Regions from separate parts of the Bacillus sp. NP247 genome, predicted to be linked through region 1. Evidence: riboswitches for the same ligand, from Rfam matches in the RefSeq annotation. Region 1 holds a riboswitch; each other region holds the start of a gene.

Region 1 (10,424 bases):
AAAGAAGGGAGTTTATTAGATGGTCGTAAATTTTAGTTTAATAAATGATACATAAGGTTAAACATTTCTTTATTTCTATATTAATTATAACAAAAATAAACATAACTAAATAGACTTGTAATAAAAAACCATAAAAATTAATATATGGTTATACAGTATTTTAACGGTATAGTGATTTTAAGAATTCCCCTTAAAATCAACTTACTCACATACCTTTATACAGTAATTGTTCCCCAATTTCTGTATATCAGAAAGACCTTTCATTCATTTGAAAGGTCTTTTTGAGCCTGCACATATTCTTCTTTCGTATTCACATTCATAAACCAATCCGCATTCGCTTGTACATCTTCTCCAGAGATATACTTCACATTACATTGTGATAAAAGTTGCCCCATACTTCTTTTTTCATCCTGTAGCAAAGCATAAATCTTTTCTTTCACACGGTTATGATACGCTGCAAGTAACGGTTGTTTTCTTCCATTAATAATAGGTACGACTGCATCATATTCATCGCTCGTTTGCTCTAATAAAATAGTAAACCATTCATGCGAAACGTTTGGCGCATCGCAAGGCATAATAGCGTACCAATCTGCTTCTATGTATTCCATGCCTGATACAATTCCAGCAAGTGGCCCGTTTCCTTTATAATGCGGAATATCTTCTATAACAGGAACTTGTACTAATTGCTCTATTCTCTCTTTTATATCAATATGACTAATAACAACAACATCTTGCAAAATACTTTCCATTACTTGCACAATATGCTCAATAAAAGTAGTTCCCTTCCAAATCACCAATGCTTTCGGCTCTCCAAAACGACTAGACTGTCCGCCGGCTAATACAATTCCTGCAACTTTCATTGGCGATGCAACTCGAATGTAATATGACCTAATTCCGGTAAAATTAATTTATTCATCGCAAGGCGAACTGCTCCACTAGATCCCGGCATCGAGAAGACTACTTTGCGTCCAATCGTACCGCCGATTGCTCTACTTAACATCGCACTACTTCCGATATCTTCTAAATAACTAATCATGCGGAACAACTCACCAAATCCAACAATTTCTTTATCTAATAACACCGACACTGCCTCAATCGTTACATCACGTTTCGTAATACCAGTTCCGCCATTCGTTAGCACGACATCAACATCTTTCCTATGATAACCAGCTAACACAGCTTGCTGAATACTTTCTTTATCATCTTTCACAATTTCATAAGAGGTTACTTTATGTCCTGCTTCTTTTAATAATTCATGTAATAGTTGTCCGCTCTTATCCGTCTCTTCCGTACGTGTATCCGAGATTGTTATAATCTTACAACGTACTTCTTTCGGTGCTTGTTTTTTATGTTCAGTTACGCTCATTTTTCATCTTTCCTTTCTTGAAGGCTTTTCTCCATTTTATCATACATATCTTTACACAATTATGTATGAAGCCAACGATGAAGCATGATACAATATAAGTATACAAACCCATAAAAAGGAAAATAAAAAGTGTGCTTTTTATACTATTAGACTCCACATCATTAGCTACTCTTTAACTCACCTTATATTTTCTACATAATAGATTTAATTTTTAAATTTACACTACAAAATAAATCGGAGGTCTACTTATTATGGAACTTTATAAAAAATTAACAACGACATTCATCCTATTATTTGTCGCTTCAATCACTGTCGGCTTTTCTTTAAAAGGCGCAATTCCATACGCTACATTAGTGAGTCTTATATTCGCAACACTATTTTTACTGAGTAGTGCTTTTTGCGCAGGAAAAGCGCGTCAACTGAAAGGCTGACCGTCTATGTTCCATAAGAAACCAATCCTTTGTAAATCATGTGAAAAGGAAATACAAACGTATGAAAAAGTATGGATTCATATGCCGTTTCCAGCGAGCGATATGACAAATATGAAAAAGTATATTGAAGTAGACGGAGAAGTGTATTGTAGCTCGTGCATCCAAATCGTAAATAAAGAAAAATAAAAAAAGCTTTGCGCACACAGCGCAAAGCTTTTTTTCATATATTATAGACCAGCTTGCTCTTTTAAAGTAGCCGCTTTGTCTGTACGTTCCCATGAAAGATCTACATCAGTACGTCCGAAGTGGCCGTAAGCTGCTGTTTGTTTGTAAATTGGGCGACGTAAGTCTAGCATTTTAATAATACCAGCTGGGCGAAGATCGAAGTTGTTACGAACTAGTTCTACTAATACGTCTTCAGATACTTTACCAGTGCCAAATGTATCAACTGAAATTGATACTGGTTGCGCTACGCCGATTGCGTATGCAAGTTGTACTTCTGCTTTGTCAGCAAGACCAGCTGCTACGATATTTTTCGCAACATAACGAGCTGCATATGCTGCAGAACGGTCAACTTTCGTTGCATCTTTACCAGAGAATGCACCACCGCCGTGGCGAGCATATCCACCGTAAGTATCAACGATGATTTTACGTCCTGTTAAACCAGCATCACCTTGTGGTCCACCAATTACGAAGCGGCCAGTTGGGTTAATGAAGAATTTCGTTTCTCCATCCATTAATTCTGCTGGAACTACAGCCTTAATTACATGTTCTTTTAAATCGCGATCGATTTCTTCCCATGTAACATCTGGATGATGCTGTGTAGAAATTACAATTGTATCCACACGTACAGGTTTACCATTTTCATCATACTCAACTGTAACTTGCGTTTTTCCATCCGGACGTAAGTATGATAATGTGTCATCTTTACGTACTTCAGTTAAACGACGAGCTAATTTGTGAGCAAGCGAGATTGGAAGTGGCATTAATTCTTGTGTTTCATTACATGCGAACCCAAACATTAAACCTTGGTCTCCCGCACCAATTGCCTCAATCTCAGCGTCAGTCATTAGACCTTCACGTGCTTCTAGCGCTTGGTCAACACCCATAGCGATGTCAGCAGATTGCTCATCGATAGATGTTAAAACTGCACAAGTTTCTGCATCGAATCCGTATTTTGCGCGTGTGTAACCAATGCCTTGAATTGTTTCACGAACGATTTTCGGAATATCTACATAAGTAGAAGTCGTAATCTCCCCCGCTACCAATACTAAACCAGTTGTTACAGTTGTTTCACAAGCCACACGTGCATTTGCGTCTTTTGCTAAGATCGCATCTAAAATTGAATCAGAAATTTGGTCACAAATTTTATCTGGATGTCCTTCAGTTACAGACTCAGATGTGAACAGATGACGTTTTTTTGTCATGTGGTAAACCTCCCTACAGTAATTGTATATATTGTACGGAACTCATCCTTAATTTGCCACAAACTGCGACATACATTTATTCTCCCACACAAGCATACAGAAAAACCTTTCCTACTTAACATAGAGGAAAGGTTTAATTTGCTACTTGCATACTGCTTTTTGCCCTTTGCTCTTATCGTTCGAGACCGTTAGCCTCGCACAGGTTTTAGCACCTATTCACTTGTATTTACCACTACAAGTGAGGTTGCTGGGCTTCATCGGGCCTGTCCCTCCGCCAGCTCGGGATAAGAGAGTATCCGTCCCAACCTATACTAAAGAAATGATATTCATTTGTCAATTAATATTCACATTTTCCTGAAAGTTTTTCTCAATACGCATAGAATGAAATATTAATAAGGAAATGATACATTCACACAAACAAAAATAAATAAATAGTATACATTATTTATATAATTGTGTTATACTCTTGATGGGGATTACGAGAAATATTTCATTAAATGAAAAGGATGGTATATAAATATGAGTACTGTGAATGTCCAAATTGGTTTACATGAATTATTGAACGGAAGCAATGCACAGATTCAATTAAGTGTTCCGCAATTAGTGGAAAAAGTATTAATGCGAAACGAAGGGAAATTAACTTCTACTGGTGCCGTTTCTGCTTCAACAGGAAAATACACAGGACGTTCTCCTAAAGATAAATTTATTGTGAAGGAAGCATCGGTTGCTGACAAAATTGCTTGGGGAGCCGTGAACCAACCGATCTCTGAAGAACATTTTAATAAATTATATACAAAAGTTTTAGAATACTTAAAAGAAAAAGAAGAGTTATTCATCTTCAAAGGATTTGCTGGCGCTGATCGCAACTATCGCCTACCAATTCAAGTTGTTAACGAATATGCATGGCACAATTTATTTGTACATCAATTATTTATTCGTCCAAATGAAGAAGAATTAAAAACTCATGAATCAGAGTTTACAATTGTTTCTGCACCAAACTTTAAAGCAGACCCAGCAGTTGACGGTACAAATTCTGAAGCATTCATTATGGTTTCATTCGAAAAACGTATCGTACTAATCGGTGGTACAGAATACGCTGGAGAAATGAAAAAATCAATCTTCTCTATTATGAACTTCTTACTACCTGAACAAGACATTCTTTCTATGCACTGCTCTTCAAACGTAGGCGAAGAAGGCGACGTAGCACTATTCTTCGGTTTATCTGGAACAGGCAAAACAACATTATCTGCTGATCCAAACCGTAAATTAATCGGTGACGATGAGCACGGTTGGTCTGATAACGGTGTATTCAATATTGAAGGCGGTTGCTATGCAAAATGTGTAAACCTTTCTCATGAGAAAGAACCACAAATCTTCGATGCAATCAAATTTGGTTCAGTTTTAGAAAACGTTGTCATTGATGATCAAACACGAATCGCTGACTATAACGATACTACTTTAACAGAAAATACACGTGCCGCATACCCTATGCATGCGATTGACAATATCGTACTGCCAAGTGTTGCAGGACATCCAAATACAATTATTTTCTTAACTGCTGATGCATCTGGCGTATTGCCTCCAATCAGTAAGTTATCAAAAGAGCAAGCTATGTACCATTTCTTAAGCGGTTACACTAGTAAACTAGCAGGAACTGAGCGCGGTGTTACATCTCCGCAAGCTACATTCTCTACTTGCTTCGGTTCACCATTCTTACCGCTTGATGCATCTCGTTATGCTGAAATGCTTGGTGAAAAAATCGAGAAACATGATGCAAAAGTATTCTTAGTAAACACTGGCTGGACTGGTGGCGAATATGGCGTTGGTAAACGTATGAACTTAGGTTACACTCGTGCAATGATTCAAGCAGCACTAAGCGGTGAACTTGCTAAAGCTGAAACTGCAAAACACGACATCTTTGGCCTTGAAGTACCTCGTCACGTTCCAGGTGTACCTGACGAAGTATTAATGCCTGAACAAACTTGGGCTGATAAAGATGCTTACAAAGCGAAAGCAATTGAGCTTGCAAACGAATTTAAAGAAAACTTCACAAAATTCGATAGCGTTTCTGAAAATATTATTAACTTAGGCGGTCCAATTGCTTAATATATTTACTCATATGAATAAGTATCGTGTAGCCAAAAGTTTCGCGTACTCACCGACAAAATCCAATGCGGCTTAACGGTTACACATACTTACATAAAAAAGAAGCTTACGTTTTTCGCGTAAGCTTCTTTCTATATATTCTTTAATTTACCCACATACAAACCACGACTTCGAACACACCAACGATTTTCCCACTCACTACATCCTTCTGGCTTCACACCGCATGGGGCTAAAAAAGCCCCTAACCGCTTCTATCCATCGCCAGATCCTCTATTCCATCTGAAAAGTTCCAAACCTAATTTTCAATTGATGTACTCGGATTTCCATACATACAAACCACGGCTTCGAACATATAAATAGGTTTTACGCTCACTTGCTCCTTCTGGTTTCACATCGCATGGGACTAAAAAAGGATCTGACCGCTTCTATCCATCGCCAGATCCTCTATTCCATCTAAAAAGAGGCTTTTTATCTTTGTATCTTTTTATCTTTGTATCTTTTTATCTTTGTATCTTTTTATCTTTGTATCTTTTTATCTTTGTATCTTTTTATCTTTGTATCTTTTTATCTTTGTATCTTTTTTAGCTCTTTGTTAATTCTTCTTCATCTTTCATACTATAATACCCTAAATTAATAACGATTAAGAAATAACCACCCATAATCCCAACTGCAAATGCCCACATAACCATATGGTGCTCAATTTCGTACATAATAATTGCACCAAGGATCGCCGCTGCGTAGCGATTAAACATACCAAGTGTCGGTGCCTTCGTTTTCTTTACAATACTATCTCCAAGCTTTTCGATACGCCTTCCTAAAATCCAAACGCAATACATACTTACAATAAGTCCAATGCCTGCACCTAAAAAATGTGCTGAAAAAGGTGTCATTGCCCAGCCTATTAACATTGCGCCTAGCAAATAATACATTTGAATTTTAAACGACCTCAGTGACATACTAATCATGCTGTACTCCTCTTCAATGGTTTTTATTTATCCAACAAAAGCTACATAACTCATTTCTTTCGAGTCCATGCTACTTAAAATCCATTTCATTCAAATTAAAAACAACATAAACTGTATGTTTATGTTGTTAAAATGCTTTTAGAAAATAATATTATACAAGATTTCTAATATAGAATACCTCATAAATGTGACGTTTTTCAAAACATTTTCGTCCAATTATGAAAAAAGTGATATCAATCTATGAACATACGGATATGATGTAATAAGCACATAAATAAAGGGGGCGTCTAATGATTTATTTTTTAATGGCTCTCATTCATCTCATTGTTCCTGCACTTATTGGACTTTCATTATATTGGTACACGAAAGAACATAGTATTTTCTATGCTGTCCTCGGTGTTCTTCTTCCAGGAATTATTCTTATTACACTCTTCCGCATTCCTTTTCTTAATTTAATTCCACTTATTACTGCTATCTTGTTTCTCATCTTCTTACCAAAAATAAAAAAATAGGAAAGCAGATCATAGATGATCTGTTTTCCTATTTTGATATAGGTTCTTGCACGATAGAATGAGCTTCTACTTTCTCTGATTTCACAAACCATAGACCGAAGAAAATGATAATTCCACCGATAATTTGTTGTAACGATACATATTCATTTGCCCATACTGCAGCAAATAAGACAGCAACGAGCGGCGTAATATACATATATACCATCGTATGTGATGCTCCAATTTTTTGAACACCAATATACCACATCACTAAACCGAATACAGTCACGAAGAAAATAGAATACAACAAGGCAAACCATGTCATCCCGTGTGTAATGTGAAATGGCATTACAAATACATGTGGACCACTTAACAATAAGAGCGGAACCGCTCCAACTAATGTCGACCATGCAGTAACACGTAATGCTGAGTATTTTTTAATAAGCGGCCCTGCTAAAACGGGATAAAGTCCCCAACATATTGATGTAATCAGTCCAATCCCATTTCCGTAGAAAGAACTAGCGAGTGAATGCCCCGCTACTAAAACTAATGTAGCACCAATAAAGGCAATCATGGAACCAACTAACTTTCGAGAAGAGAATTTTTCTTGTTTCAAGAAAATCGCAAATACAGTTGTAAAAATAGGTGAAATAGAAATGAGTAAAGAGGCATTTGTAGCGGATGTATATTGTACAGTTTCCATGAATAGCGTTTGATACAGTACAATACCTACAACGCTAACGATGATTAATCTAGGTATATCCTTTTGCTCCATATAAAGTGACTTTTCGATAAAGAATGTAAGGAGTAACAGGAGCGGTGCAGCCGTCATCATTCGAACTGCAGTAAACTCAATTGCTGTAAATTCTAAAAGTCCATATTTCGCGATCGTATAGTTAATCCCCCAAATAATCACGACACTTAAAATTAATAACTCAATTCCCCATTTTCTCATACGCAATCCCCTCCGCAAAAAGAATTATACAGAAAATTCAATCATATGTACATTTAATTAACTGAAAAGATTCATAAAAAAAAGGAACATACAATATGCTCCTTCATATATATTCATTTTAACTTTTCAACATATAATTCACTGCTATTCAGAACAAAAAATAATCTCGTACCCATTTACTCCCTTTGTTTTAACTTGGCATGGGATAGAAAAAGGATCTGACCGCTTCTATGCCTGGCCAGGTCCCCTCTCCCATCTAAAAAAGAAAGGTTCTATACTCGAATATGTAGCTTCATATTCGGATTATAAAACTGGCTCGGACTCTTCAGTAGAAAATGCCCTCCAGATTCATGTAAATCGACCGTTAACTTATCATCCATAAATACAAGCTTTGTGCGATCTGCAATAAAGTTTAGTGCACTTGATTCAATATCTACATCGCGCTCATCTTTCTCTGAAACGGCTACTAAATCAATAATCCCGCTCATAACACAACCGCAACCTTCATTATCATAAAATAACTTTATATATTTCGCTTCATTTGGAATCGTATCCATAATCTTCTTATATGCTGCATCTGTTACAGTAACGTACATACGTGAATCTACATCCTCTCTTCTCATATCATTCTTATATTGTACCATTCTTTTTCTTAATTCTTGTATACAGAAAATTGAGACTAATATTAAAATGGCAATGATAAAGGAGGAATTACAATGCCAGCCTTAAAAGAAATAGAGCACTCGTTAAATCATTTATTCCAAATCGAAAAATATGGAAAGGATAGTGCCTTTAGTCGCTTCATTCCAGCTGCATATGATTCGACTCAGTTCCCATGGCAACAATTTTTCGAAGCAAATTTTGTGGAGCTATTTAACGGTCTTATGATACGAGGTGCTGAAAATGTAAACACAGTATTTTTAGCCGTCTTCCCAACAGATGATGTTCTTGAAAAATTTATTGTACAATCCATACCAGGCGATTTACTCTTTATGCACCATCCACTTGTGATGGAATGCGGTGATCCGCTCGGAAAATCAGGGCAGGGCTTTATTCCAATTCCACAAAAATATTTGCATGCAATGAAAGAGAAACAACTTTCTATATATACATGTCACGTTCCAATGGATTTTCATCAAACATATGGAACTAGCATCTCAATTGCAAAAGCATTAAACGCTAATGTAATTGACGGATTTGCTTACGGTGGCCCAGAAAACGAGCCAGTCGGTCTCATTTGTGAAATAGATGAAACATCAACAGAAAAACTTCAAAAACATCTAAAAAAACTCTTCAACATTCCGTATACAGACTTCGAAGGTAAACAACATGATTCCATCAAGAAAATTGCAATTATCGCTGGATGTGGCGATGTCGTATCTTTAATGAAAGAAGCAGAAGAAAAAGGGGCTGAAGCATATATTGCAGGAGAAATCCATTGTCACATTGATAATGATTACGGAAGACATAAGTACTCGCTCATTATGGATTACGTTACAAAAACAAATATGTCACTCATCGGTGTATCACACTCTGCCTCTGAATATTTAGTGAAAGAGACATTGATGTCTGATTGGTTTAAAGAGAATTTTGATGTGAATATTACTTTGTTGCCGCAGGAAAAATGGTGGGTATAATTTTTAAAGAGGTATCTTACTTTAGCTACCTCTCTTTACTACAATTAAAATTTCATACGTCACTTAAAAAACATGATCAGCCCCTTCAAATCCTTTCCTTCTCTTTGCTCTATAATGCAAAATAAAATTTTGCCCCATCCTTTTTTGCACATTAAAAGTCATATATTGAGTCGCCTATGTATATTGTTTCTTCGTCATCTATGTTCAATTGTTTTATTAAACACTAGATTTCTAAAAATGAAGCTCTCATCCGAATAGTGCCCAACATAAATATCCTTAAAATTCATCTTATAACCTATATATAAACAACAACCGAACCAAAATGGACAACTTACAATATATATATATTAGTTCGATTTAAAAAATATAAAAAGGAGAATAAACAACTATGTATCGACACAATTGCTTTAGTTGTGACGGTAGACGCAACAACGGGTCCATTGGCGGAACAGGGGCTACTGGCATTACTGGACCTACTGGACCTACTGGCATCACTGGTGCTATTGGCATTACTGGACCCACTGGTGCGGGCTTACAGGGTACCACTACATTTAGCCTAGCTAATGCACCTACCTATAAAGCTGGACAAGTTGTTACCTATACAGGTAGTGGTTACGTAGCACAAAAAGATGCACCTCAAGGATTTCCACATGTATCTCCAGATTATATAGTATTAGTCGAAGGCGGACCTACTGGCATCACTGGATCTACCGGCATTACTGGGACTACCGGCATCACTGGATCTACCGGAAGTACTGGGACTACCGGCATCACCGGACCTACTGGCATCACTGGATCCACTGGCATTACTGGACCTACTGGAATCACTGGATCTACCGGCATCACTGGACCTACTGGAAACACCGGGACTACCGGCATCACTGGATCCACTGGCATTACTGGATCTACCGGCATCACTGGACCTACCGGCATCACTGGACCTACTGGCATCACTGGGACTACCGGCATCACTGGGTCTGCCGGCATCACTGGACCTACCGGCATCACTGGATCTACCGGCATCACTGGACCTACTGGAAACACCG
Region 2 (10,424 bases), 880 kb from region 1:
TAAAGTAATATTAGAAACTATTTTTTTATTACCAATGGTACTTCCACCAACTGTTATCGGCTTTTTTCTCATTATTATTTTTGGAAATAACAGCCCCATTGGAAAGTGGATAGAATCGTTATTTCAGCAGTCCATTATGTTTACATCTACTGCTGCTATCATTGCTTCTACAGTTGTCGCATTTCCGCTCATGTATCAATCAGCGAAAACAGGATTTTCTATCGCAAATGCACAAATTGAAGAGGGTGCTCGCGATCTTGGCGCCAGTGAATATCAAGTTTTTCTACACGTCACACTACCGCTTGCATTTCCTGCATTACTAAGCGGTATGATTTTAAGCTTTGTTCGTGCACTAGGAGAATTTGGTGCTACACTCATGTTTGCTGGGAATATTCCAGGTAAAACACAGACAATCCCAACAGCAATTTATATGGCCATTGATGCAAGTAATATGCAACTCGCTTGGACACTTGTAATTATCACTATCAGTATGTCACTCGTATTTCTCCTATGTATTCAGCTCATTAATAAAAGAATTACTAACTCTTAAAGCAGCTTTCGACAAAAGCTGCTTTTTTATTTCTCAGGAAATAAAATATACTATATAAAGTGACTGAATTTTACCTTTTATTAAAATATACATTCTATTTGAATTTACTTTCTAAAATAGGTAATTTCCTGTTATTATATGGAGGTGTTTGAAAAAATGAAGAAATGAAAACGCATTTATATCGTGAATTCTTCATCCTGTTTTAGCGATCGGTAATCTTCTACTCTATTAGTGGGGCATTACCGATCGTTAGAACGATATGTAATTATATTGGTATAGCAACCCGAAGGGAGTCTTGTAATGGACATTTTATTAGCGCTTCTTCCTGCAATTGCATGGGGAAACATCTTATTAGTAAGCGTAAAAATGGGCGGTGGTGCATATAGCCAAACGGTAGGTATGACAATCGGTGCTCTATTCTTCGCAACAGTTATGTATGTATTTACTCAACCAGCTTTAACAATGACAATCTTGATTGTTGGTTTTATTTCAGGTTTATTCTGGGCTTTAGGACAAGTAAACCAATTAAAAACAGTTGAAAAACTAGGTGTTTCAACTACTGTAACGATTTCTACTGGTATGCAACTTGTTGCAACTTCTATCTTTGGAGTTATCGCTTTCCGCGAGTGGACTACTACAACAACGATCGTTATGGGAACGATTGCAATCCTATTAATCGTAATTGGTGTTGTATTCACATCATTAGACGATAAAGAAAATGCACAGCCACCAGGACAATTGAAAAAAGGACTTCTTACTTTAATTGTTTCTACTTTCGGCTATCTTGTATATGTAATTATTATTCGTTGGTATAACATCGATGGTTGGTCTGCTATTTTACCACAGGCAGTTGGTATGTTCGTTGGTGCGGTTGTACTGACGTCTAAACATAAACCATTTAACAAATATGCAATTCGTAATGCTGTATCTGGTTTACTTTGGGGAACAGGAAACTTATTCTTACTTCTTTCATTACCACGTGTCGGAGTAGCGACAAGCTTCCCATTATCTCAAACTGGAATCGTTATCTCAACATTCGGTGCGATTGTCTTCTTAGGTGAAAAGAAAACAAAACGTCAATTGATCTTTATTGCACTAGGTAGTGTTTTAATTATCGGCGGCGCTATATTACTCGGTCTAACAAAAGCATAAACTTATATTCTATTAAAAAAACCCTGGGGCATATGTGCCTCAGGGGTTTTTTGATTTTAATTATTTTCTAAATATAATTATTTACATGCACTTGTCCTTTATAGTTCTTCTTCCACTCTAGCAAACCAGCTACACATATAAAGAGATTAATAACAGCTAGTATTAGCATGACATATAAACCAGTGGAAATATAAATTACAATACTAACTACGTTATATAAAATCCATAAATGCCAGTTTTCTAAGATTTTTCGACTTAGCATAAATTGAGCTACTAATCCTAATACAGCATTTAAAGCGTCTAAATATGGACTTGTTGATTCTAAATAACGGACTTGATAATAACCCCAACCAATCCAAGCAACTAAAATAAAAATTATATAAAAAGTCCACTCTTTCAAATCTAAACGAACTGTTGCTTTTACCTCTCCCTCCCCACTACGTGCAATCCAATAATACCAACCATATACATTAAATATAAATTGAAAGGCTGCCAATACCGCCATTGCATATAAACCTTGTGCAATAAAAATATACAGAAATACCGCAACAGTAATCATGCCAAATAAAAAGTTAGATATTTTTTCTCTTGCTAATAACCAAACATTAATAATCCCCATAATCGATGCAAAAATTTCAATATAACTCGATTGAATATACAATCCAACCAATACGCAAATTATACTAGAACTGAGTAAAAAAAGTGGACTTCTAACCATGATTATCTCTCCCCAGATGTGTAATAAATTACCTATCACCAGTATAAGGAATAGCTCTCCCCTTTACCATGAATTTTCTGACCCCCGTTATCCATTCCACCTACGGTAAGTCTTTTCTTTTTACAAAATTCTCTTAAAGATGATATCGTTTTTTTATAACATATCTCTACTAGAAAGGAATAAAGGATATGCCTAATAAACATCGAATTTTATTTATTGGTGCCGGTCGTATGGCAGAAGCTATATTTACTGGACTACTTACAACAAGTAAAGAATATATCGAAGAAATTATTGTTTCCAACCGAAGCAACATAGAAAAACTAATGCAATTACAAGCTCAATATGATCTATCGATTACAACTGATTGGAAGCAGCATATTAAATCTGTAGATACAATCGTTTTAGCAATGCCACCTGTCGCACATGAACAGCTATTAGCGGATCTATCCCCTCTTCTAACTAATCAATTTGTCGTGACAGTTGCTGCCGGAATCGGACCATCTTATCTAGAAGAAAGACTTCCCCAAGGGACACCTGTTGCTTGGATTATGCCAAATACAGCTGCTGGAATTGGCAAGTCTATCTCCTTATATACGACGGGACATTCTGTAGATGAAACACATCAAGAAACGTTACAACTTCTTTTAAAAGGTATTGGTACCTCACAGTTTTGTACCGAAGAGGAAGTTCACCAACTTACCGCAGTTACTGGTAGTGCACCTGCTTTTCTCTATCACTTTGCTGAAGGTTTAATTGAAGCAACGAAAAGCTATGGTATTGATGAGGAAACAGCAAAACACCTTGTCATTCAAATGATTGCTGGCTCTGCCGCTATGCTCCAGCAAAATCAGGATCCAGCTATGCTCCGCGAGCAAGTAACAACACCAGGAGGTTCAACGGCTGAAGGCTTAAAAGTTCTATATGAAAATAATTTTTCAGAAGTCATTCAACAAGCAGTTGAAGCGACCAATAAAAAAGCTAGGGGGAATTAATATGACTTTAACAAGTTTAAACGACTATACAACATTACATAACGGCGTGAAAATGCCTTGGTTCGGCTTGGGTGTTTTTAAAGTTGCAGATGGTACAGAAGTAATTGATTCTGTAAAAGCAGCTATAAAAAATGGATACCGTAGTATCGATACTGCTGCGATATATAAAAACGAAGAAGGCGTTGGACAGGCAATTCAAGAATCTGGTATTCCTCGTGAAGAGTTATTCATCACTTCAAAAGTGTGGAATAGTGATCAAGGTTACGAGTCAACATTACAAGCATTTGAAACTACATTAGAAAAATTAGGTCTAGAATATTTAGATCTATACTTAGTACATTGGCCTGTAAAAGGAAAATACACTGAATCATGGAAAGCTTTAGAGAAACTTTATAAAGACGGTCGTGTGCGCGCTATTGGTGTGAGTAATTTCAACATTCACCACTTGCAAGACGTATTTGAAATTGCTGAAATCAAGCCAATGGTCAACCAAGTGGAATACCACCCTCGCTTAGCACAAGAAGAATTACATGCTTTCTGTAGAGAACATAACGTCCAGCTTGAAGCTTGGTCACCATTAATGCAAGGGCAACTACTGGATAATCCAACATTACAAGAAATCGCTACAAAATATAATAAATCGACTGCACAAGTTATTTTACGCTGGGATTTACAAAACGAAGTTGTAACGATTCCTAAATCAATTAAAGAACACCGCATTATTGAAAATGCAAACATCTTCGACTTTGAATTAAGCTCGGATGATATGAAAGCAATTCAAGCTTTAAATGAAAATCATCGCGTCGGTCCAGATCCAGATAACTTTAACTTCTAGTAGGAAAACCACTGCCATATGCAGTGGTTTTTTTATTTTTAAAAAACTGAAAATTTAAACTATATTTCATTTGATTGACACTTCATTATCTAAGGTGTAAGATTTTGAATTATCAAAGAAACACAAAAATTAATAAAATTTATTCGTTTACTCATTGTATCAAGAGAGGTGGAGGGACTGGCCCTTTGAAACCTCGGCAGCAGGTTCATTTTGAATACTGTGCCACTTCCTGCAAGCTTTATGCTTGAAAGATAGAATGAGGGACTTCGTTTATATACGGGTGCATAACTTGTACGTAAAAATCCCTCTTTCTCAATCCGAAAAGAGGGATTTTTTATTTTTCATTTCCCTCATCATCATCCAATCTTATTAATTATCTAGGAGGAAAATCAAATGAAAAAGAAGTTTGTACCCGGTATTGCATCAGTTGTAGGAGTAAGTATTTTATTAACTGGTTGTGGTAGTTATAAAAACGAAGCGAGTGGAGCAAATGCAAAAGATGAGGCACCTAGTAAGCAAGTTTTAAACTTATCTTCACCTACTGAGATTCGAACAATGGATACAGCTCGTGCTACAGATACTGATTCTGGTCAAGTAATGAGAAATGTATTTGAAGGTTTGTATAATCTTGGTGAAGGTAATAAACCTGTTCCTGGTGTTGCAAAATCTCATGAAGTAAGTGGTGATAAAACGAAATACACATTCCATTTACGAGATTCAAGATGGTCAAACGGTACTCCTGTTACAGCGAAAGATTTTGTCTTCGCTTGGCAAAGAGCTGTCGACCCAGCAACAGCCTCTGAATATGCATTTTTATTCTTTGATATTAAAAACGCAACAAAGATTAACAACAAAGAACTTCCAGCCGACCAACTTGGTGTAAAAGCAGTTGACGACCATACGTTTGAAGTAGAATTAGAGCGTCCTGTTCCGTACTTTATTAGCTTAACAGCGTTCCCAACATTTCTACCCATTAACGAAGAATTCTTTAAAGCACAAGGTGATAAGTACGCTTTAGAAGATAATACAATTTTGTACAACGGGGCTTTTACACTAAGCGATTGGAAGCACGAACAAAGCTTTAAATTTAAGAAAAACCCTACCTATTGGGATAAAGATAATGTCAAACTGGAAGAAATTAATTTTAACGTCGTAAAAGAAAAATCAACAGAAGTAAATTTATTCGAATCTAAACAATTAGACCGTATAAAACTAACATCTGACTTCGTTGATAAATATAAAAAAGATGCTAACTTTAAAGAACGTCCGAACGTAGGCGTACAATTTTTGCGTATGAATCAACAAAACAAAGTACTTCAAAACGTTTCTGCACGCCAAGCAATCGATCAAACAATCGATAGAAAATCCTTTGTAAATACGCTATTAAATGATGGATCTACACCAACTTACGGTCTCGTACCAAAAAACTTTGCAAAGGGATCTGACGGAAAAGACTTCCGTGCTGTAAACGGCGATTTAACAAAAGTTGATACAAAAGCTGCACAAGAATTATGGAAAAAAGCAAAAAAAGAACTTGGTTCTGAAAAGATAACATTAGAATTATTAACAAGTGACGGTGACCTTGAGAAGAAAACCGGTGAGTTCTTAAAAGGACAACTAGAAAAGAATTTAGAAGGCTTAACAGTAAATATAAAACCACAACCGCGTAAGCAACAAGTTTCACTCTTATTAAAAGGTGACTACGAAATTGGAATTGACGGTTGGAGCCCTGACTTTGCTGATCCAATCACATTCCTTGAATTGTTTACAACGAATAACCCTTACAACTTAGATCATTACTCTAATAAAGAGTTTGATGACACAATTGAAAAGGTTAAAACTACCTTGGCTGGTGATGAAAAAGCTCGCTGGGAAGCGTTACTAGCATCAGAAAAAATATTGTTTAAAGACTCTGTTATCGCTCCTCTTTACCAAAAAGGCGAATCTTATTTAGAGCGATCCTTTGTAAAGGGTATTGTGCAAGTAGACTTTGCTGGTCAATTAAACTTCAAATGGGCAAAAATTGAAAAATAAAGTGAAACTTTAATCATCGTGTTTCCGCCAACTCCCATTGTTTTCTTGGCAAAATATATTAAAAGTAGATTCCTTAATATGAGTGAATCTACTTTTTTAATATATTATTTCAAAAAATTAACACTCTATTTTTATTATTGACATATAGTTCTTTCCAGTGTTAATATTCTAAATAATCAAAGAAACTAAATATTTCACCACCAAAATATAATGTCTACTATGTTGAAACATATAACGATAGATTATAGTTCAACATGTATATACATATAGAACACATGATTACCTACATACACATATTTATAATAGGTTTTCTCTTCTTCTATAGCTACGCTTCAAGACATGGACATTATGACGTTACGAACAACACATTTAGGGAGGAAAGAACAATGAAGAAAAAAGTTGTACCTGTTGTTGCATCTGTTTTAGGGGCAAGTCTACTACTAACTGCTTGTGGAGGAAATAAAGATAATACGAGCGGAGCGAAAGCAAATGATAAAGCACCTAATAAACAAGCGATTAACTTATCATTTGCTTCAGAAATTCCAACAATGGATGTTGCAAAGGCAACGGACGGGGAATCCATGAACGTAATGAGAAATGTTTTTGAAGGTTTATATGCAATGGGAGAAGATAATAAACCTATTCCTGGTGTCGCTGAATCGGTTGACGTTAGTCCCGATAAAACAAAATATACATTCCATCTTCGTGATTCGAAGTGGTCAAACGGTACTCCCGTTACAGCAAAAGACTTTGTCTTCGCTTGGCAACGTGCCGTAAATCCTGAAACAGCTGCCGAATATGCATTCTTATTCTTCGATATAAAGAATGCAAAACAAATAAATCAAAAAGAAGCAGCGATCGATCAATTAGGTATCAAAGCTCTTGATGATAAAACTTTAGAAGTGCAACTGGACCGTCCTGTTCCCTACTTCTTAAGCTTAACGACATTTTCAACATTCTTACCAATTAACGAAGAGTATTTAAAGTCTCAAGGTGATAAATACGGTTTAGAAACAAATCATTTAATTTACAATGGCGCTTTCACATTAGATAACTGGAAGCATGAACAAGGATTCCAATTGAAAAAGAACCCTAACTATTGGGATGCTAAAACTGTAAAATTAGAAGAAATTAACTTCAATGTCGTGAAAGATAAGTCTACAGAAGTTAACTTATATGATTCAGGACAAATTGATCATGTTGCTTTAACTGCAGAGTTTGTTGATAAATATAAGGGCGATTCAAACTTCAAAGAGCGCGCTGAAGTCGGTATTCAATTCTTACGACTAAATCAGAAAAATGCAGTATTAAAAAATCAACATGCACGCCTCGCTATTAACGGAGCAATGAATAAAAAAGCGTACGTAGAAACAATTTTAAATAACGGTGCAATCCCAGCAGAAGGAATGGTTCCTGCGAAGTTCGCAAAGAGCCCAGATGGCAATGACTTCCGTAAAGAGAATGGAAATCTAGTCAAAGATGATGTGAAATCTGCAAAAGAAAACTGGAAAAAAGCGAAACAAGAACTCGGTACTGACAAAGTAACAATTGAACTATTAACAAGTGATAATGCTTTAGCTAAGAAAACTGGTGAATATTTAAAAGGTGAATTGGAAAAAAATCTAGATGGATTAACAGTGAATTTAAAACCTCAACCACGTAAACAACAGTTAAAACTACTATTAAGTGGTGATTACGAAATCGGAATCGATGGCTGGGGTCCTGACTTCGCGGATCCTATTACATTCTTAGATCTATTTACAACAGATAGTGCTTATAACTTCGATAAATACTCTAACAAAGAGTACGACGAGCTTATTCGTAAAGTAAAAACTGATTTAGCTGGTGATGAAAAAGGTCGCTGGGAAGCAATGAAGCAAGCTGAAAAAATCTTATTACAAGATGGTGCTGTTGCTCCTTTATACCAACAAGGTCGCTCTTACTTACAACGTGGATTTATTAAAGGACTTGTAACAACTGACTTCGGCGGTGAATTTAACTACAAGTGGACAGAAGTTGCAAAATAATAAGTACCATAAAAAAGGTATCCAATTGAAGGATACCTTTTTTATTTTATACTTCTTTAACTATAGAACTTCTCCCCTTTACCATTCTTTTTATAACTATAGCGATTCCCGCTACCAATTGTGTAACTAAAATAATAAACAATAATGAAATAATATTTTTCTCTAAATTAACTCCGCCGAATATTATTGTATAATAACCATTCGCTGCGTATGTTGCGGGAAATAAATCGCCGATTGTTTGATATGTTTTAGAAAGCATCTCATGTGGTACAATTACACCCGAACTTACAAGTTGTAGCGATAGTGAAATTATATTAAAGATCATACCTGCATTTCCGAAAACAGTTATGAACATTTGTGTTAATGAAAGAAAGGCAAAGAAAACTATCGCTTGAAACACCCATATGCTCCATACTGCTTCGTGTATTTCAATTTGAAATCCTTTCATTAAACCCATTGTAATACATGCAAGTAAAATTGATACTGTACCGTTAATGATTTGTCTTGATACGAAATTACTCCAACCGTTCTTTACTTCCTTTGCAACTTTTGATAGTTCCATACTCATGATCATTGCTCCTACAAATGAAGCTAATACCATCATTAGTGGTACCATGTTAGCCGAAAATCCTTTGACATCATTTACTTTATGAACTGTAAAACCAATTGAATCTTCGGTTAACCCTTTTATCACTTCTACATTCTCAGGTCCTACAGCTTGTAATTTCCCGACAATCGCTTGTTTCTTATAACTTGTTATCTCTTTATTTACATTGTCTCGAATTTGTTTTGCAGCTCCTTCCATCATTTGCTTTGCCATCATGGCATTCGCTTGATTAATGTGGAAGTTTAAATTTGCTTTTCCTGTTTCATTTATATCTTTTGAAAAAGAAGTAGGAATTTCAATAATCATATCGTACAAATGATCATTCATTTCTTTATTTGCTTTTTCCACAGACTGTTCCGTTTTCACCTTAAATGGTAAATTTCTCTGCAAGCCTTCTGCTATTTTACTGCCTATATTTCCATCCCCATTCACAATAGCGATACGCATTTGATCTGCTCTTTCATTCACTCCATCATACGCCGTTAACCAAACACAAAAGAAAATAAGTTGGAACGATAGCGCTACTACCATCCCTACATAAGTACCTGGTCGTTTTAAAAACTGTTTTAATGTATCCATCTTCCCGCTCTCCTATATAGCAAGTAAGTACTTGCTTGCATTTTATTTTAAATAAATACTAGGGTCTTAAAGCCCTAGCATATAAAACTATATTATTCTCAATAAATTTCTCATCATCAATTTCCATAAGTCGGTTTTCAAAACGCAATTTAGATAGAAAGTAACCAAAATTAATCCATATAAAATTCATTACTTGCGCTTCAATATTTGTATGAATAATCTTGCCCTGTTCCTGCATCTTGGCAAAATAAATTATTAATTCCTCTTTTAATCCTTTTGGAATTTTCGAGATTTCCTCATCTAATTCAGGAAATTCTCTCGCCTCACGTATACCGATAGAAATAATATCTTTTATGCTATTTAAAAATTTATGATAATGCCTTGCTAAGTTCTTTAAATCAGTTTCTAATTCCCACACAATTTCTGTTTGCAAAAATTGTTTTAAATGCGGTATATATGAAAATTCAGCAACCGCCGCTTCAATAACACCCTTCTTACTTTTAAAATTACGGAATATCGTTACTTCATTAACACCAGCACGCATTGCAATTTCTTTCGTCGTTGCTGCCGTATATCCTTTTTCTTTCACTAATTCAATTGCCGCTTGAATGATTTTTTCTGCTGTCTTTGAGCGCGCCATAAAACCCTCTCTTCCTCATGCAAGTGATCACTTACATTTTGATTATATTACTTTTCTAATAATTGTCAATAATTCTCTTTCGCTTCTTTTTACATTTCAGTACCTCCTCACAACTTAAATTCACCATATATATACAAATCCTTTTTGATTTAAATTGCGGATTAATCCTTGAAGCTATAAGAAAATAATTTATTTTCATCACATACATAATTACATGGAATTGGGAAAAACTTGTATAGAAAGAAGTTACATAAGGAGGAATTTATAATGAGAATTTTACTATCAGTTTT
Region 3 (10,424 bases), 870 kb from region 1:
CGTATAGTTTCGCTTCATAATAAGTAAAAGAAAGATAGTTCTTTTTTACAGTGTAGTATTTTCCTTTTAAGAAAGTAGGTACAATAAGCATAGAGAGAAGTACTAGTGAGATTAGAATTTCAAACGAGGAGAGTGCCATTTGAAAAAAAGAAAAATAGCGGTTGTAATTGTAGCGTATACAGTGTTGCTCACAACATCTATATATGTATACAAAGAGCAACTGGATCATCCTATTATGAGTGATGTAGGAAAGTTGCTTCCAACGAAAATTAAACGTATTGAAGATGCTGAGGATGAGGGCTCATTAAAAAAGCTAGTGCAAGATGCAAATGTTTCTGGAGAGAAGATTTCGATTGCAGGTATGCAACATAGCCAAGGCGGACAGACGTATTATCCGAACGGTACGATGCTTGATATGAAAGGATATAACAAAATATTAGAGTTTGATCCGGAGAAGAAGAGGATTAGGGTACAAAGTGGTGTCACATGGAATGGCATTCAAAAGAAAATCAATCCATATGGTCTTGCAGTTCAAGTGATGCAATCTCAAAATATTTTTACTGTTGGTGGTTCATTAAGTGTAAATGTGCATGGGCGTGATATTCGTCATGAAGCATTGATTGATACAGTAGAGTCGTTCAGATTGTTAATGGCAGATGGTACAGTACGTGATGTAAGTAGAGAAGAAAATGCTGACTTGTTTCCGTATGTAATTGGGGGATATGGATTGTTTGGTGTGATTTTAGATGTGACGCTGCAGTTAACAAACGATGAATTGTATGAAACTCATACGAAAGTACTAGATTATAAAGAATACTCTTCATACTTTAAGAATAAAGTGCGAAGGGATGAGAATATACGTATGCATTTAGCACGTATTTCTGTTGCCCCAAATTCATTTTTAAAAGAGATGTATGTGACAGATTATGTACTGGCAGAAGATCAACAGAAGTTGAAAGAGTACAGCAAATTAAAAGAAGAAAATATTATAGCTGCGCCGAAATTCTTACTTGGGTTATCACGTTATAGTGACTGGGGAAAGGGCGCATTTTGGGATATACAAAGAAGTTATTTTGAACGTACAGATGGTAAGTACGAAACGCGAAATAACGTAATGAGATCTGATAGTGCTTTTATGGAATACGATAATCCAAACTTGACCGAAGTTTTACAAGAGTACTTTGTACCGATAGATGGTTTTGCAGAGTATATAGATGATTTGCGAAGTGTTTTAAATGAAGAGGAATTAAACCTTCTTAACATTACAATCCGCTATGTAGAAAAGAATGAGAATGCGGTGCTATCTTATGCGAAAGATGATATGTTTGCGCTTGTGCTTCTAATTAATCAAGGGCGTTCTGAGGATGAAATAAAGAAAACAAAAGTGGTCATTCAAAAGATGATTGATGTTACGTTAAAGCATAATGGAAGTTATTATTTACCGTATTATTCTTATCCGGCAAAGGAGCAACTAAAGAAAGCATATCCTCGTATAGAAGAATTCCTTCAGAAGAAGAAGGAAGTAGACCCAGAGGAAAGGTTTGTGAATTTATTTTATAAGGAGTATAGCAAATGACATATAGAAGATTTGTAGCGTCACAAAGCATTATTATGATGGCGGGAAGTATGGTATTTCCTTTTTACATTCTATTGCTTCGAAATGTTGGGAATAGCTTCTCGCAATTTGGCTGGGCGTACGGTTTATTTGCCTTAACTTCAGCTCTAGTATATCCGTTAGTTGGAAGAACTTCTGATAGGATAGGTGATAGAAAGTTATTAATTATATACGCATGGTCCATGGCTATATTAATGCTTTGTTTCCCTATTGCAACAGAGGTTTGGCATGTATATATTCTCCAAATTTTAATGGGTATTTTAGGTGCTGTGCAGCGTAATACGGAGAAGACATCGTTAGCACGAAAGGTAGAACAGAAAAAAGCTGGTTATGAAATTGGAAAATATCATGTGTGGACATCGGTTGGAGGAGCAGTAGCGGTTATTGCAACGGGATATTTAGTAGATTTCTTTACGATTGGCACCATTTTTTATATAGCATCTATTTTATATGCAGTGAGTGGAATTGTATTAAGTAGCAAAAAAATATAATCATACCCATTTTTACCTGATTACCCTTTATTTGTTATACTTATGGAGAAGACAAAAGAAAAGGGGACATTGCCTTTGATGAAATTTATAGTTTTAGCTATTCTCACTTTGTTTTTGATTCCATGGACTAGAAGCGGTAATAAAATTCGCGCGGTGGATAAAGGAGGAAATGAGAAAGTTGTAAAGGGTAAGAAATCATCTATTTTAGTTATTCCTGTTTTATTTTGGATAGGTATTGCAATCTATGAATATTTTTGGCTAATTGATGATCGAGCAGATTCTATTCTTACTCATTATTCTGTTGCAGTAGCGATTTTAATTGGGCTTGTTTTATTTTCACAAGAGCAGGTAGGGAAATTAGAAGGTATGTTAAAAGGACTTCTAATGTTTGTTTTACTCGCAAGTTACGGCTATTTTGGTTATTTGCACGATATAGTAATCTCGCAAAAGAAATATGATTCAGTCGTGAAGGTAGAGAAAGATATTTCAGAGCCATTTACTGAAAATGATCAACCGTTTACAGTTCCGCCTAAAACAGCGGAAAATAAAATGAAAAAGGTATTTGGTGATATTCCGAAAGTAGCTTATTTTGAGCTAGGGGAATTAACGCCACAAATGGTAAATGGTGAAGCCTTGTATGTAGCACCGATAGAAGTTTCGGGATTTTTTAAAGCACGTAAAGCGGAAACAATTCCAGGTTACGTAACAATGTCAGGTACAAATCCTGATGCGGAAGCGAAATTACATCTTGGATATAAAATGAAGTATGTACCAAGCATGTTTTTCGGTAATAAATTAGAACGTGTCGTTCGAAAAGCAGAGCCAGATTTAGTTTTTAAAGGGAAACCAAAATTTGAAGTTGATGATAAAGGAAAACCGTATTATACAATGACATACGGTGAGTTTATTTCAGGAAGATCAGGGTTTGAAGTAGAAGGCGTTGTCGTTGTTGATGCACAAACAGGTGATGTGAAACGATATGATAAAGGGAATGCACCTAAATTCGTTGATGGTGTATTAAATCATGAAACAGCATCTACGTTAAATACGTACTTCGGAAAATACATTCACGGATTTTGGAATACGAAATTCTCACAAACTGACATGAAGATTCCGACTGAGTGGGGGACGAAGGAAGGCGTTACGCCAATCTTCGGAAAGGATGGTAAACTGTATTACTTTACAGACTTTACCTCTCCGAAAGAAGGAGTAGATTCTGCCCTAGGTTACTCATTAGTTGATGCACGGACAGGAAAGTTGTATTACTATAACGGAAAAGAAGTGAAGGGAATTATGGACGGTTCGGCTGCTACAGAAGTAGTGGATAATTCCTTTAAGAGAGAGAAATGGCATGGAACAATGCCGGTTATTTATAACGTATATGGTAAACCTTCTTGGATTGTACCGGTTATTGATGACGGGGGATTAGTACGTGCTCATACTGTTATATATGCTTCTAATGCAAAAGTGTTTGCAACAGGTTCAACGCAAAAAGAAGCACTTGAGAATTATAAAAATGCGCTGAGCGGAAGTGGTGATTCATTTAGACCGACTTCAAATGGGAAAGAAGCGCAAAAAGAAGGTACTGTACAACGTGTGTATAAAGAAAAATCAGGTGAAAATACGATTGTGTACGTACTATTAGAAAACGAGCAAAAAGTATTCATGGTACCGGCGAAGAAATTCCCATATGCAATGTTTACAGAAGTAGGAGATCCAATTCAAATCACATATTTAGACACAGGAGAAATGATGGCATCTGTATCTAAATTTGCAAATAGTAATTTAAAAAAGTAAAGCGGTAGAGATTCTATCGCTTTTTTTTACATTATTAAACAGGGAAATACGGTATACTTGACGTATATTTATGTTGTAACTATAATTGTTACGATTAGATTTTTATATGAAAGGGTGAATGAAAAAAGTGAATGGAGTTAATCACGAAGTATATAAACCTGTAAAGACAAACAGGTTATGGATGATTCTTGTATTAGGGACACTTACGGCAATTGGGCCATTATCTATTGATATGTACTTGCCTTCTTTACCGAAGTTAACAGATGATTTACAGACAGGTGCATCCCTTGCGCAGCTTACATTGACAGCTTGTTTGCTTGGGCTTTCAGTAGGACAATTGTTTATCGGTTCAATTAGTGATATTTATGGAAGGCGCAAACCTCTTATTATTGCTCTTATTGTTTATGTTGCATCTTCATTGCTTTGTGCTGTTGCGCCATCTATTTGGACTTTAGTCTTATTGCGCTTCTTACAAGGAGCTTCAGGATCAGCCGGGATTGTTATATCACGTGCAATGGTACGTGATATGTATTCCGGTTCTGAAATGACGAAGTTTTTCTCATTACTTATGTTAGTAAATGGAGCAGCACCTATTTTGGCACCGATTATTGGAGGGCAATTATTACAGTTCACATCATGGCGCGGCGTCTTCATCGTCCTTGGAGCAATTAGTGTATTCATGCTAATATCAGCTACTTTCGTATTACGTGAAACATTACCTCCTGAAGAAAGAGAGACAGGTGGTTTGTCGGGAACGCTGGCGACATACGGAAAGCTTCTGAAAGATCGTTTATTTATGGGTTATGCATTGTCACAAGGATTAGTAACAGCTGCAATGTTTGCTTATATTTCTGGTTCACCGTTTGTGTTGCAAAATATATACGGGGCATCACCACAACAGTTTAGTTTGTTCTTTGCGATTAACGGTATTGGTATTATTATTGCTAGCCAAGTTACTGGCCGCTTAGCGGGGAAAGTTAATGAGAAAACTTTATTTGTTGCTGGTATTATTATTGCGGCTGTTGGCGGTCTATCGTTACTACTTACAATCGCACTTGGAATAGGGCTAATCGGTGTTTTATGCTCGCTATTCCTTGTTGTATCAAGTGTTGGGGTTGTATCAACAACCGGCTTCTCGTTAGCGATGAGAAATCAAAAACAAGCAGCAGGAACAGCATCAGCTTTACTAGGTTTATTACAGTTCATTTCAGGAGCACTTGTAGCACCGCTAGTAGGTATTGGTGGAAGTAATACAGCATTACCGATGGGTGTTGTTATAGCTCTTTGTGAAATTGGTGCCGTATTATGTTATCTATTTATGGCTAGAAGAAGTGAGAAGCAGTTTGAACTGCAACAAAATAAAAATTTAGAAGCTTAATACAAAAGAGCTGATTCAAACATTTCTTTGAATCAGCTCTTTTTTTCATTTTTTTGAAATAACTCATACATATTATTCATGATCGCATCATATAAGAAAGCAAGTTTATCCCATACCCAGCGGTTACTGTCGACCTCTTTCTCCCCGCAATCAATAATATCAGTATGATCTGTAATTCTATATGCCCTCTCAACGATAATAGGAGCAATCTTCGGTATGCGTGGAATTTCTTTTAAGACATCTGCAAAATTTCCAATGTAGACATGACCGATAATCTCGATTGTTAAAGATTTATCGGATATATTTAGCACAGTATGAAATTGATTTATATGTTGTTGCTTTAAATATTGGGCCAGCTTAAATGGAGCATGCTTCTTCTTTAATACGCGGCGAAGGCTCTCTGTATTTTCAATATGAAGTGACTTTTCGCGAATAAGGACGCGAATATCTTCGCCCATAAAGGGTATTGTATTGTACATTGATGATTCTCCTTACAAACTGAACTACGCTTACTTTATGCATATGTAAGTCTAGCATGGTTTGTTCTCTATGTGTGCTTACAGTTTTGTAAGGTGATGTAGTAAAGTGATGCAAAAGTTATTTGCATAAAGTGACGATACTGTGACAAAAATGTTGGTATGTATATTAAGATATCGTCTTAAGTGTAAAAAGTGGGGCGTTCTCGGTATAATAACAATTGGAGATAAAAGAAACTATAATTAGTAGTAGCTGTAGATAAAAGGAGAATTCGAGATGAAGAAGGTTTTGGGTATTGCTGTAATGGGAAGTATGATCCTTCTAGCAGGATGTAATGGAAATAAAGATACGAAAGAACCGAAAGAAAAGGTAGAGCAATCCACTGAGCAAACAGAAGAAATGAAAGAATACAGCGCAGTACATGAAAAATATGATACGAAAATAAATAAAGAAATTAATAAGGCGTTACAGTTATTTGAAGTGGCAAAAGAAAAGGGCGGTAAGGAAATAACGAATGCTACATATAAAGAAGATGTGCAAAAGGTAACGACGAGCATGTTAGAAGATATTGATAATATACGTAAAGAAATTCGTGTTCCAAAGTCGAAAGAGCAAGAACATGAGGTATATGTTGGTTTCTTGAATGAATCGGAACAAGCGATGAAAAAATTACAGAAGTTAGCTAAAGAAGAAGATTCATCATTAATTCGTGATATAGAAATTAATTTTGCAACAGCATCGACATACTATAAACGTTTTCAAACAGAAGCGAAAAAATAACCTTGCGTGTGCAAGGTTATTTTTTCTTCTTACCATCGCCATCTTCATCTTCGCATACTAATACTTTCTGCTCTTCGTGAAATTCGGAAATAATTTGTCCGGTAATATTATCGAAGGGTGTGTAAAAAGAAGTAATGCTTTTCTTTTTAATGAAAAGTTTATAAAATCCAATGATAACAAGTATAACAATTGTTAATGGTAATCCTATAGTAGCAAGAAGTGATGGATCCATCGTATAACTCCTTTAATATCATTTCTTTTTATTATAAACAAAAAACTGCGATTTAGATAAATGACTGCATTAAAAAACTGATTTTTCTAAATATATCCAATTTGATTGACTTTTCATTTTTTCAGAATTATAATTCGAAATATACAATTTGAACCAAATAATAATATAGCAATTTACTTATCCAGAGAGGTAGAGGGACTGGCCCTATGACACCTCAGCAGCGGGTTCTGCAAGATGAACACCGTGCTAATTCCAGCAAGCAAGTCTTGAAAGATAAGTGATGGGCCTTTGTTTATTAAGCCTTGATCTTATTTTTTTAAGATCAAGGCTTTTTGTATTCTAAAAAGAGAAAAGGGAGTAAGGGAAAAAGTACGTCAATAAAACAAAGTAAATTCACGTGTTTAGGGGGTTATTGAAGTGTATGTGATTAAAAAACTATCGGTTATGGTATTTACACTATGGGTTATTACGACAGTAACATTTTTGATTATGCATATTATTCCAGGGGATCCATTTTCATCAGATGCGAAGATTTTTCCTGAAGAAGTGATACAAAACATGAGAGCAAAGTATCACCTTGATGAACCGTTATGGAATCAATATGTTGCTTATTTAGATGGCGTAGTACATTTTGATTTTGGTGAATCCGTGCAATCGACAGGGCAAGGTGTATCAGAAATTATAACAACTGGCTTTGGACCATCGGCGATTATTGGCCTACAAGCACTTGTTATTTCATTGTTAGTCGGAATTGCAGCAGGTACATTTGCCGCGCTATATCATGGGAAAGTAATTGATTATAGTGTGAGCTTGCTTGCGATTCTCGGTATTTCTATTCCAAGTTTTATTTTAGCACCACTATTTATACAAGTATTCGCTATTCAATTTGAACTTTTACCAGTAGCGTCTTGGGGAACATTCGAACATACGGTATTACCATCCTTCGCATTGGCTTTAGGTCCAATTGCAGTTATTACAAGATTTGTTCGCTCTAATATGATTGAAGTGTTGCAGAGTGATTATATTAAGCTAGCGAGAGCGAAAGGTATACCAATTAAGAAAATCATTATAAGACATGCTCTTCGAAATGCGATTGTTCCGGTACTTACGTTTGTTGGCCCATTAATGGCTGGACTTTTAACAGGGACTTTTGTTATTGAAAAAATCTTTTCAATTCCTGGTTTAGGAAAATATTTTGTAGATAGTATTTTTAATCGAGATTATCCAGTGATTATGGGAACAACCATTTTCTATAGTGCGCTATTAATTGTATGTATTTTTATTACAGATATCATTCATCGTATTGTTGATCCGCGCATTCGTTCTATTACGTAAGGAGGGTGATGTTTAAATGGGGGCTTATGAAATTAATGACCAGTTATTAACGAATGAAGAGAAAAAAGAATTAACGATAAATAAAGATCAGCAAACGATTAGCCGAAAAAAGGAAGTGTTTCGCAAGTTTGTATCAAATCCTATAGCAGTTTTAGGGGCAGTGACGTTATTACTAATTATTGTTTTCTCGCTTATTGGCGAAAGTTTAACGTCATTTACTGCGAGTGAACAAGTAAAAGAAGCAACTAATTTACCGCCTAGTAGTGAGCATTGGTTCGGAACAGACGATTTAGGGAGAGATATTTGGGCGCGTACTTGGGCTGGTGGGAAAATTTCATTAACAGTTGGATTGGTAGCAGCAGCTCTCGATATAGGGATTGGTGTACTTATCGGAGGTTTTAGTGGATATGTGAGAGGGCGTAATCGTCTTGGAACGTTAATTGATGAGTGGATTATAAGAGGGATTGAAGTGTTATACGGTATCCCATATTTATTAATTGTTATTTTACTATTAATCGTTATGAAACCCGGGCTTTTTACAATTATAATCGCCCTTGCGTTAACGGGATGGATTGGCATGGCACGTCTCATTCGAGCGCAAGTACTTTCATTGAAACAAAGAGAATTTGTTATTGCAGCAGAGCGATTAGGTACACCTCATATGAAAATTATATATGGGCATCTAATTCCAAACTTAACGGGGATTATTATCGTAAATTTATCATTTACAATTCCAGCAGCTATTTTCTCAGAATCATTTTTAAGCTTTATCGGACTTGGAGTACAATCACCAGCGGCAAGTTGGGGCACGATGACGAACGATGCACTTGGGACATTACTAAGCGGAGAATGGTGGCAACTATTCTTCCCGGCAATTATGATTGCACTCATCATGTTCGCATTTAATGCAATTGGTGACGGTTTGCAAGATGCAATTGATCCAAAAATCGTAAAACGTAATCGAAAGGAGAAAAAACATGGCACAAATCTTATCTTTAGAAAACGTAACGTTGGCCGTTGAAAAAGAGAATAGTAAGCAAGCAATTGTGAAGCATGTTTCCTTTTCTATTAACGAAGGTGAAATAGTTGCACTTGTAGGAGAAAGTGGTTCAGGAAAAAGTGTTACAGCACAATCTATTATCGGCTTAAATCAAGAATCGATTCATATTGATGATGGAGATATATCTTTCAAATCAAAGGAATTAACTAATTTACAGGAATCAGAATGGAATCAAATTCGCGGGAAAGATATTTCCTTTATCTTTCAAGACCCGCTTTCATCTTTAAATCCGACGATGAAGGTGGGAAGACAAATTACAGAAGTAATTGTGCAGCATGAAAAAAAATCGAAAAAAGAGGCAAAAGAAATTGCAATTAACTTACTAAATGATTTAGGGATACATGAAGCAGAGAAACGCTTTGAACAATACCCGTATCAGTTAAGCGGGGGGATGAGGCAGCGTATTTGTTTAGCAATTGCATTTGCTTGTCATCCGAAGCTCGTTATTGCAGATGAACCTACAACAGCATTAGATGTAACGATTCAAAAGCAAATTATGGAGTTGTTAAAAGAAAGAAAAGAAAAACAAAATACGAGTATTTTATTAATTACACATGATTTGGCACTTGTACGTGAAGTAGCTGATCGAGTAGTTGTGATGTACGGGGGACGTGTTGTTGAAAAAGGAACGATACAGGAGGTAATAGGTTCTCCTAAACATCCATATACGAAAAGCTTATTACAAGCAATTCCAAATATGGATGATTCCGAAAAGGTATTACGTGCTATAGAAGGAACGACACCTTCCATTGAAACATTAAATAGCTTTGGCTGTCCTTTTGTAAATCGTTGCCCAGTAGCGATAAAAGAATGTATTCATCGCTTCCCAGAGAGAACGACATATTCTGAGGAGCATAGCTCACATTGCTGGCAACATATTCTGGAGCATAATAAAGCGAAATCAAAAGAGAAGGTGAATGCCTCATGACGACAGATTTAATTACTGTAAAGCAAGTAACGAAAACGTATGGAAGTAAAAATAAAGAAATCGCAGCGTTAAAAGGTATATCACTTTCTATCCCAAAAGGAACAACGCTTGGCATTATTGGAGAAAGTGGTTCTGGAAAGACAACACTTGGTAAGCTCATAGCTGGGATCGAGCGTCCAACGTCTGGTGAAATTGATTATAACGGTCAAGTTGTTCACAAGCTGAAGTCAGCTCATAAGCGGGATTTCTTGCAGAAAGTACAGTTCATTTTTCAAGATTCCACAGCTGCATTAAATCCGCGCTGGAAAGTACGCGATATTGTAACAGAAGG

What was found. Region 1 has a riboswitch for S-adenosylmethionine ahead of metK (methionine adenosyltransferase). Riboswitches for the same ligand answer to the same signal wherever they lie in the genome.
Region 2: another riboswitch for S-adenosylmethionine. It lies ahead of KPL75_RS15150 (peptide ABC transporter substrate-binding protein); the one in region 1 lies ahead of metK (methionine adenosyltransferase).
Region 3: another riboswitch for S-adenosylmethionine. It lies ahead of KPL75_RS15105 (ABC transporter permease); the one in region 1 lies ahead of metK (methionine adenosyltransferase).

Annotation. Positions count from the first base shown of each region.
Region 1 covers NZ_CP076653.1:1,978,582-1,989,005, forward strand. The annotation lists gene KPL75_RS10435 (molybdenum cofactor guanylyltransferase) at 261-860, opposite strand; gene KPL75_RS10440 (MogA/MoaB family molybdenum cofactor biosynthesis protein) at 857-1,366, opposite strand; gene KPL75_RS10445 (hypothetical protein) at 1,618-1,797, shown strand; gene KPL75_RS10450 (hypothetical protein) at 1,804-1,983, shown strand; gene metK (methionine adenosyltransferase) at 2,025-3,224, opposite strand; SAM riboswitch class I at 3,394-3,515, opposite strand; gene pckA (phosphoenolpyruvate carboxykinase (ATP)) at 3,744-5,330, shown strand; gene KPL75_RS10465 (ATP synthase subunit I) at 5,912-6,295, opposite strand; gene KPL75_RS10470 (hypothetical protein) at 6,586-6,807, shown strand; gene KPL75_RS10475 (DMT family transporter) at 6,836-7,741, opposite strand; gene KPL75_RS10480 (iron-sulfur cluster biosynthesis family protein) at 8,014-8,337, opposite strand; gene KPL75_RS10485 (Nif3-like dinuclear metal center hexameric protein) at 8,458-9,378, shown strand; gene KPL75_RS10490 (hypothetical protein) at 9,736-9,888, opposite strand; gene KPL75_RS27410 (collagen-like protein) at 10,256-10,424, shown strand, end outside.
Region 2 covers NZ_CP076653.1:2,860,522-2,870,945, reverse strand. The annotation lists gene modB (molybdate ABC transporter permease subunit) at 1-550, shown strand, start outside; gene KPL75_RS15170 (GRP family sugar transporter) at 851-1,702, shown strand; gene pnuC (nicotinamide riboside transporter PnuC) at 1,770-2,420, opposite strand; gene proC (pyrroline-5-carboxylate reductase) at 2,609-3,412, shown strand; gene KPL75_RS15155 (aldo/keto reductase) at 3,414-4,247, shown strand; SAM riboswitch class I at 4,401-4,505, shown strand; gene KPL75_RS15150 (peptide ABC transporter substrate-binding protein) at 4,641-6,281, shown strand; gene KPL75_RS15145 (peptide ABC transporter substrate-binding protein) at 6,668-8,308, shown strand; gene KPL75_RS15140 (YhgE/Pip domain-containing protein) at 8,355-9,494, opposite strand; gene KPL75_RS15135 (TetR/AcrR family transcriptional regulator) at 9,553-10,134, opposite strand; gene KPL75_RS15130 (YusW family protein) at 10,402-10,424, shown strand, end outside.
Region 3 covers NZ_CP076653.1:2,847,561-2,857,984, forward strand. The annotation lists gene KPL75_RS15070 (FAD-binding oxidoreductase) at 140-1,576, shown strand; gene KPL75_RS15075 (MFS transporter) at 1,573-2,106, shown strand; gene KPL75_RS15080 (DUF3981 domain-containing protein) at 2,185-3,903, shown strand; gene KPL75_RS15085 (multidrug effflux MFS transporter) at 4,022-5,281, shown strand; gene KPL75_RS15090 (hypothetical protein) at 5,314-5,760, opposite strand; gene KPL75_RS15095 (hypothetical protein) at 6,035-6,538, shown strand; gene KPL75_RS15100 (DUF3951 domain-containing protein) at 6,555-6,770, opposite strand; SAM riboswitch class I at 6,945-7,050, shown strand; gene KPL75_RS15105 (ABC transporter permease) at 7,188-8,105, shown strand; gene KPL75_RS15110 (ABC transporter permease) at 8,122-9,126, shown strand; gene KPL75_RS15115 (ABC transporter ATP-binding protein) at 9,083-10,093, shown strand; gene KPL75_RS15120 (ABC transporter ATP-binding protein) at 10,090-10,424, shown strand, end outside.